One region of the Actimicrobium sp. GrIS 1.19 genome, then DNA from elsewhere that is predicted to be linked to it. Evidence: predicted binding sites of a transcription regulator. Region 1 holds the regulator's gene; the other holds the start of a gene.
The links. Region 1 encodes HrcA, which represses chaperone genes, less so after heat shock. Its sites were predicted from a motif close to TTAGCACTCNNNNNNNNNGAGTGCTAA; they were not measured.
Positions count from the first base shown of each region.

Region 2: a site for HrcA is predicted at 1,695-1,721, ahead of RCH09_RS07730 (co-chaperone GroES). Genes of this name have one in related genera too.

Region 1 is NZ_JAXCHT010000011.1:62,817-66,498, forward strand. Features, by position in the region: gene recN (DNA repair protein RecN) at 1-53, opposite strand, end outside; gene RCH09_RS09850 (NAD kinase) at 106-1,026, opposite strand; gene RCH09_RS09855 (HAD family hydrolase) at 1,086-1,838, shown strand; gene hrcA (heat-inducible transcriptional repressor HrcA) at 1,858-2,880, shown strand; gene fur (ferric iron uptake transcriptional regulator) at 2,881-3,312, opposite strand; gene RCH09_RS09870 (outer membrane protein assembly factor BamE) at 3,388-3,682, shown strand, end outside.
Region 2 is NZ_JAXCHT010000007.1:146,343-150,024, reverse strand. Features, by position in the region: gene groL (chaperonin GroEL) at 1-1,181, opposite strand, end outside; gene RCH09_RS07730 (co-chaperone GroES) at 1,284-1,574, opposite strand; gene dacB (D-alanyl-D-alanine carboxypeptidase/D-alanyl-D-alanine endopeptidase) at 1,852-3,258, shown strand; gene RCH09_RS07720 (YjgN family protein) at 3,303-3,682, shown strand, end outside.

The sequences.
Region 1 (3,682 bases):
AGTTCAATCAGGTCGACAATAACGAAGTCGCGAATGGAAAGGGTACGCAGCATGTGCAATGGGGTCAGGTGAATCGCGGCCCGGGTCGGGCGCTGATCGGGCTGCCTATTTTAACCGGCCTTCGACGGACGGATATTCGTTCCAGTGGAGTTTCTCGCGCAGGGTGTCGTAGTAACTCCATCCTTGCGGGTGCAGGAAGGTAATGGTGTGCGCCGAGCGCCGGATCACGATCTGGTCCTGCACCTGCAGATTGGCCAGCGATTGCATGTCGAAATTGACGCTGGTGTCGCGGCCATTGATGACGGTGACGATGATTTCGCTGTAGTCCGGCACCACGATCGGCCGGTTCGACAGGGCGTGCGGCGCAATCGGCACCAGCACGATGCCGCCCAGGCTGGGATGCAGCAACGGGCCGCCGGCGGACAGCGAATAAGCGGTCGAGCCGGTGGGCGTGGCCACGATCAGCCCGTCGGAGCGCTGGTTGTACATGAAGCAGCCATCGACATGCACGCGCAGCTCGACCATCCCGGAACCGGCGCCGCGCGATACCACCACATCATTGAAGGCCAGCGCGTTGAAAATCGCCACGCCGTCGCGCATCACGATGCCTTCCAGCAGGCTGCGTCGCTCCGATTCGATTTTTCCGGACAGCATGTCACCGAGCACCGGCAACACCCGTTCCAGCGGAATATCGGTCATGAAACCCAGCCGGCCCTGATTGATACCGATCAACGGCACATCGAACGGCGCCAGTTGCCGGGCAATCCCGAGCATGGTGCCGTCGCCGCCGATGACGATCGCCGCATCGACGTTGGCGCCGATCTGCGCCGGCGTCATCTGGGCGAAGCCGGAGATGCCGGTGTTCGCCGCCGTGTCGTTCTCCAGCACCACATGGTGGCCGGTCGAGACCAGGAAATTGGCGATTTCGGCCAGCGATTCGGCCATCCCGACGGCCAGCGGCTTGCCGATGATGGCAATGGTCTTTAGCGGACGGACCGGCAGGGCGGAGGGAATGGGCAGCGACATGCCCCGGATTAGACCATACTTCGCTGCACTCTTGAAGCCAGCCTGATCGGACCCCAACTATGATTGTCACCTCTTCCCGCCCGACCGTGAACCAGACGCCGATCAAAGCGGTACTGTTCGACCTCGACGATACGCTGTGGCCGATCGTCCCGGTCATCCTGCGCGCCGAAGTGGCACTGTTTGCCTGGCTGCAGACCCATGCGCCGGCGGTCACGCAGCAACATGACATCGACAGCCTGCGGCAGCGGCGGCTGGCCCTGATGGCGGCCGAGCCGCGGTTCCAGATCGACATGCGGGCGCTGCGCCACGCCGGCTTGAGCGAGGCGTTCCAGGCCAGCGGAGTCGAGCTGCACCATGTCGACGCGGCAATGGCGGTGTTCGACACCGCGCGCAGTGAAGTGACGTTGTATGACGATGTCTTGCCGGGCCTGAGGCGGCTCGGCGGTCACGTGGCGCTGGGCACGATTTCGAACGGCTCGGCCAATCTGGTTGCGATTGGTCTGGCAGAACATTTCAAGGTGTCCATCGCTGCGCATGAGTTTGGCAGCGCCAAGCCCGATGCGGCGATCTTTCGCGCCGCCTGCGCGGCGCTGGACGTCAGTCCGGCCGAGGCCGTCTACGTCGGCGATGATCCGCTGCTCGATATCGAAGGCGCGCAGAAGGCCGGCTTGCGCGCCGTCTGGATGAACCGGTTTGACCGCGCGCTGCCCGGTCATGTCCGGCCTGACGCCAGTTGCACCACCCTGCTCGAACTCGAAGAATGGCTGCTGGCATCCATGTACCCGGCTGATAAAGCTGGTCGCCTGACCTGACGCTCGCTAGAATACCCAGATGCAACTTGATACCCGCGCCCAAACCCTGTTGAAAGCCCTCGTCGAGCGCTATATCACCGACGGCCAGCCGGTCGGTTCGCGCGCGCTGGCCAAGCTGTCGGGCCTCGACCTGTCGCCGGCGACCATCCGCAACATCATGGCCGACCTCGAGGAAATGGGCTTTGTCTCCAGCCCGCACACCTCGGCCGGCCGGGTGCCGACGCCGCGCGGTTACCGTATCTTCGTCGACACCTTGCTGACGGTGGATGTGATCGATGAAAGTGCGCTGGAGTCGAAACTGCAATCGCGCATTCACAGCTACTCGCCGCAGAAGGTCATCGCCAATGCCGCCCAGGTACTGTCGTCGCTGTCGCAATTTGCCGGCGTGGTGCTGACGCCGCGGCGCGAATCCGTGTTTCAGCAAATCGAATTCCTGCGACTGTCCGAGAAGCGCATCCTGCTGGTGATCGTGGCGCCCAACGGCGACGTGCAGAACCGCCTGATGCTGACCGACGTCGACTACACCCCGGCGCAACTGGTGCAGGCCGCCAACTTCATCAATCTGCATTACGGCGGGCTGAGTTTCAACGAAGTGCGCCATCGCTTGCAGGATGAGCTGCGCCAGCTGCGCGACGACATGACGCCACTGATGCATGCCGCCGTCGAGGTCGGCAGCGATGCCATGACCGATCAGGGCGACGAGGTGGTGATTTCGGGCGAGCGCAATTTGCTGAGTGTCAGCGACCTGTCGTCGAACATGAACTCGCTGCGCAAGCTGTTCGAACTGTTCGAACAAAAAACCAGCCTGATGCAATTGCTGGATTTGTCGCACCGTGCTTCGGGCGTGCAGATCTTTATCGGCGGTGAATCGAGCCTGGTGCCACTCGACCAGATGAGCATCGTCACCGCGCCCTATGAAATCAACGGGCGCGTGGTCGGCACGCTGGGTGTGATCGGACCGACCCGCATGGCCTACGAGCGGGTGATTCCGATTGTCGATATCACGGCGAAATTACTGTCGAATGCGCTGAGTCATTCCTGATCAGCGGTTGCGGTGCACGCAGTCCTGCTTGGTGCAGTGACCGTACAGTGCCAGCGAATGCTCGGCAATGTTGAAGCCGCGTTCCAGCGCGACCTTCTGCTGACGATGCTCGATTTCGGCATCAAAGAATTCTTCGACCAGACCGCAATCGAGGCACACCAGATGATCGTGGTGGGTGCCCTCGTTGAGTTCGAACACGGCCTTGCTGGTTTCAAAATGATTGCGGTGCAGCAGTCCGGCCTGCTCGAACTGGGTCAGCACCCGATACACCGTGGCCAGCCCGACGTCCATGTTCTCGGCCAGCAGCACCTTGTAGACATCCTCCGCGCTGAGATGACGCACCTGGCTGTTGTGAAAAATATCGAGAATCTTGATGCGCGGAAGGGTTGCCTTGAGCCCGCTGGCTTTCAGATCGGAAGGGTTGTTGGACATGTTCCGGGCCGGGTAGAGTAGATGTGCTTTATGATATAGCGTTTTAGCGTCCTTGCTCAATCAATTGAGACTCTCATGCCCATGCTGTCCTTCCCTGTAAAAACCTCCGCCGCATGGCTGCGCGCCAGTGCCGTTGTGGCCGTCGCCTTGCTGGCCGGTTGCGCCGCCAAGAACCCGTTGATCGAACCGCCCGCAGCCAATTCAGAAGCGGCCCAGAGCGCCAGTGCCGCAGCGGCCAACGCCGGCCTGCAACGCACCGAGCGCACCGGCATTCGCCGCGTGCTCGGCATCGTCTCGCCGTATCGCGTGGATATCGCACAAGGCAATTTCATTTCCGAAGAAAACCTGCGACAGCTCAAGGAAGGCATGA
Region 2 (3,682 bases), on a different contig from region 1:
GCTTTCTTTTCTTTCATTTCGACTTCGGTGGCAGCACCAACCTTGATCACTGCAACGCCGCCGGCCAGCTTGGCAACGCGTTCCTGCAGTTTTTCACGGTCGTAGTCCGAGGTCGCTTCTTCGATCTGCACACGCACTTGCTTGACGCGCGCTTCGATCGTGACGGCTTCACCAGCGCCATCGATGATGGTGGTGTTTTCCTTGCCGATTTCGATACGCTTGGCTTGGCCCAGATCGGTCAGAGCGACTTTTTCCAGGGTCAGGCCGACTTCTTCAGCGATGACTTGACCACCGGTCAGAACAGCGATGTCTTCCAGCATGGCCTTGCGACGATCGCCAAAACCAGGCGCCTTGACTGCGCAGGTTTTCAGGATGCCGCGGATGTTGTTGACGACCAGGGTTGCCAGCGCTTCGCCTTCGATGTCTTCAGCGATGATCAGCAGTGGACGACCAGCCTTGGCGACTTGTTCCAGTACCGGAAGCAGGTCACGGATGTTGGAGATTTTCTTGTCGCACAGCAGAACGAATGGATTGTCCAGCGTAGCGGTTTGCTTTTCAGGGTTGTTGATGAAGTACGGGGACAGATAGCCGCGGTCGAACTGCATGCCTTCAACGATATCGAGTTCGTCGTTGAGTGATTTGCCGTCTTCAACAGTGATGACGCCTTCCTTGCCGACTTTTTCCATCGCTTCAGCGATACGCTCGCCGATCGAGTAGTCCGAGTTGGCCGAAATCGCGCCGACCTGGGCGATTTCCTTGGTGGTGGTGCATGGCTTGGCGATCTTGGCCAGTTCTTCGACGGTGGCAGCAACGGCCTTGTCGATACCGCGCTTCAGATCCATCGGGTTCATGCCGGCGGCAACGAATTTCATGCCTTCGCGCACGATGGCCTGAGCCAGTACGGTTGCCGTGGTGGTGCCGTCGCCGGCGTTGTCGCTGGTGCGGGAAGCAACTTCCTTGACCATTTGCGCGCCCATGTTCATGAGCTTGTCCTTGAGTTCGATTTCCTTGGCAACCGAAACACCATCCTTGGTCACGGTCGGCGCGCCGAATGAGCGCTCAAGCACGACGTTGCGGCCTTTAGGTCCGAGGGTGACCTTGACTGCATTGGCCAGAATATTGACGCCTTCGACCATCTTGGCCCGGGCGGCATCGCCGAAAATGACTTCTTTAGCTGCCATGTTGTTGCTCCTTGAATTCAGTTAAAAGTGTGGCGGCACTGCCCGACATGCGGTGCGCCGCGGTGACTTCGGTGCGATCAGCCAGATGGCCGACCAGCAGCATTACTTTTGAACGATGGCGAAAATGTCTTCTTCCTTCATGACGATCAACTCTTCGCCATCGATTTTGACAGTCTGGCCGGAGTACTTGCCGAACAGCACGCGATCGCCAACCTTGACGTCCAGCGGACGCACTTTGCCATCTTCCAGGATCTTGCCGTTACCGATGGCAAGGACTTCGCCCTGGTCCGGTTTTTCGGCAGCTGCTTCTGGAATGATGAGGCCGGACGCAGTTTTTGTTTCCTGGTCGAGGCGCTTGACGATGACGCGATCGTGCAGAGGACGAAGGTTCATGCTCATACAAACTCCTTAAATTTCAATTGGTTGTGATGGTTTTGCGGCAAAACTGCTGCAAAGATGACTTGACTGCGCAGCCCTACCGCACGAGAAAAGTTGGTAAGCCAGGGAAGATTGTTAGCACTCTCTCCCGACGAGTGCTAAGTATAGGGGCGGCACCCTTGTTTTTCAAGCAGTGTGGACAAGAAAGAAATTCCCCCGCCGGTGCTAGCGTGTGCGCCGCAGAACGATGGCATGGGATAATCCGGGCAGTTTTTCACCTCCCCAGCCCGCCATGCCGATCCCCCTTCGCCTCTCCCTCGCCCTTGTCTGCCTGTTCGTCGCAGGACATGTTTGCGCCATGCTGCCGGCGCCCGTGAGCGCGGCGCTCAAGCGTGCAGGGATTCCGCCAAGCGCCGTCAGCTTGCAGGTGCAGGACGTCAACAGCGGCAAAAGTGTCCTTGCGCTCAATCCCGAACAGGCGCTGAACCCGGCCTCGACGATGAAGCTGCTGACCACCGACGCGGCACTGGCCCTGCTCGGTCCGACCTTCAACTTCACCACGCAGGCCTGGATCCGCGGCGAACGCAGCGGCGAGCAGCTCAATGGCGACCTGATCCTGCGCGGTGGCGGCGACCCCAAGCTGGTGCTGGAGAATTTCTGGCTGTTCCTGCGCAAGATCCGGGCGCAGGGCGTGCGGGTGATTCATGGCAACCTGGTGCTTGATCGCAGTGCGTTTGATGTCAAGGAGGTCGACCCGACCCAGTTCGACGGCGATCCGCTCAAACCCTACAACGTGGGACCGGATGCATTGCTGCTGAATTATCAGTCGCTGGCGGTGCGGCTGAGCCCCGATGCGACGCAGCGCACGGTGCACGTTAGTCTCGATCCGGAAATGAATGGCCTCGCGGTGCGCCCGCCGAGCTGGACGCCGACCGAATGCGAGGGCGATTTTCGCGCCGCCATCAGTGCCAGAATTGATGCCGCCGGGGCCAGTTTCGACGGTCCGTTCGCCGGTGCCTGCGGCGAACAGGTATGGCAGATTCGGCCTTACCCACTGGCCCGCAACCGCTATGTCGAATTGATATTCCGGCAGTTATGGACAGAACTTGGCGGCACTTTCGACGGCAATGTGATCGATGGCAGCGTCCCGGCGGATGCCATTGCGTTGACCGACTGGAAGTCGCCGTCGGTGGCGGAGCTGATCCGGGATATCAACAAGTTCAGCAACAACGTCATGGCGCGGCAGCTGTTTCTGGCGCTCGGCGGCGCGCAACCGGCGAATCTGGCAGCCAGCCGTGCCGCCATCGGTAACTGGCTGGCCGCCAATGGCATCGATACCAGCGGGCTGGTGCTGGAAAATGGCGCCGGGCTGTCGCGCATCGAACGCATTTCGGCGACCACGCTTGGACAAGTGCTGGTCAACGCGTTCCAGGCGCCGACCATGCCGGAATTTATTTCCTCCATGCCATTGGTCGGGTACGATGGCACGATGCGCAAGCGCCTGCGCGAACAGGGTGTGGCGGGCCACGCCCATATCAAGAGCGGCAGCCTGCAAGACGTGCGCAGCATCGCCGGCTATGTGCTGGCGGAGTCGGGCAAGCGCTATGCGGTGGTCTTTCTGATTAATCATCCGAATGCGCCGCGCGCAGCCGAAGCGCAGGATGCGTTGTTGCAGTGGATTTACGAAAAACGCCAGTAACCGGCAGCCCGGACCACCGGACGCCAACGCACGCGGGGAGCGGCATGTCAGAAGCAGCGTACGGCATACACATGTCGCCAGCAGCGCAACAGGAAACGGAACCGGCAGACGCCGGACCGATTGCGTTTGAATTCACCGGCAGCGGCAGCGAATACTTTCGCATCTGGATCGTCAACCTGTTGCTGACGGTGGCCACCTTCGGCGTGTATTCGGCCTGGGCGAAAGTGCGGCGGCTGGAATATTTTTATCGCAACACGCGGGTGGCCGGCGCGATCTTCGACTACCACGGCGATCCGAAAGCCATTCTCAAAGGGCGCGTGCTGGCGTTCGCGCTGTTCCTCGCCTATAAACTGGCCTTCGATATCTCCGGCCTGGTCGCGGCGGCAATCGGGCTGTTGATCGTGGTGATCCTGCCGTGGCTGCT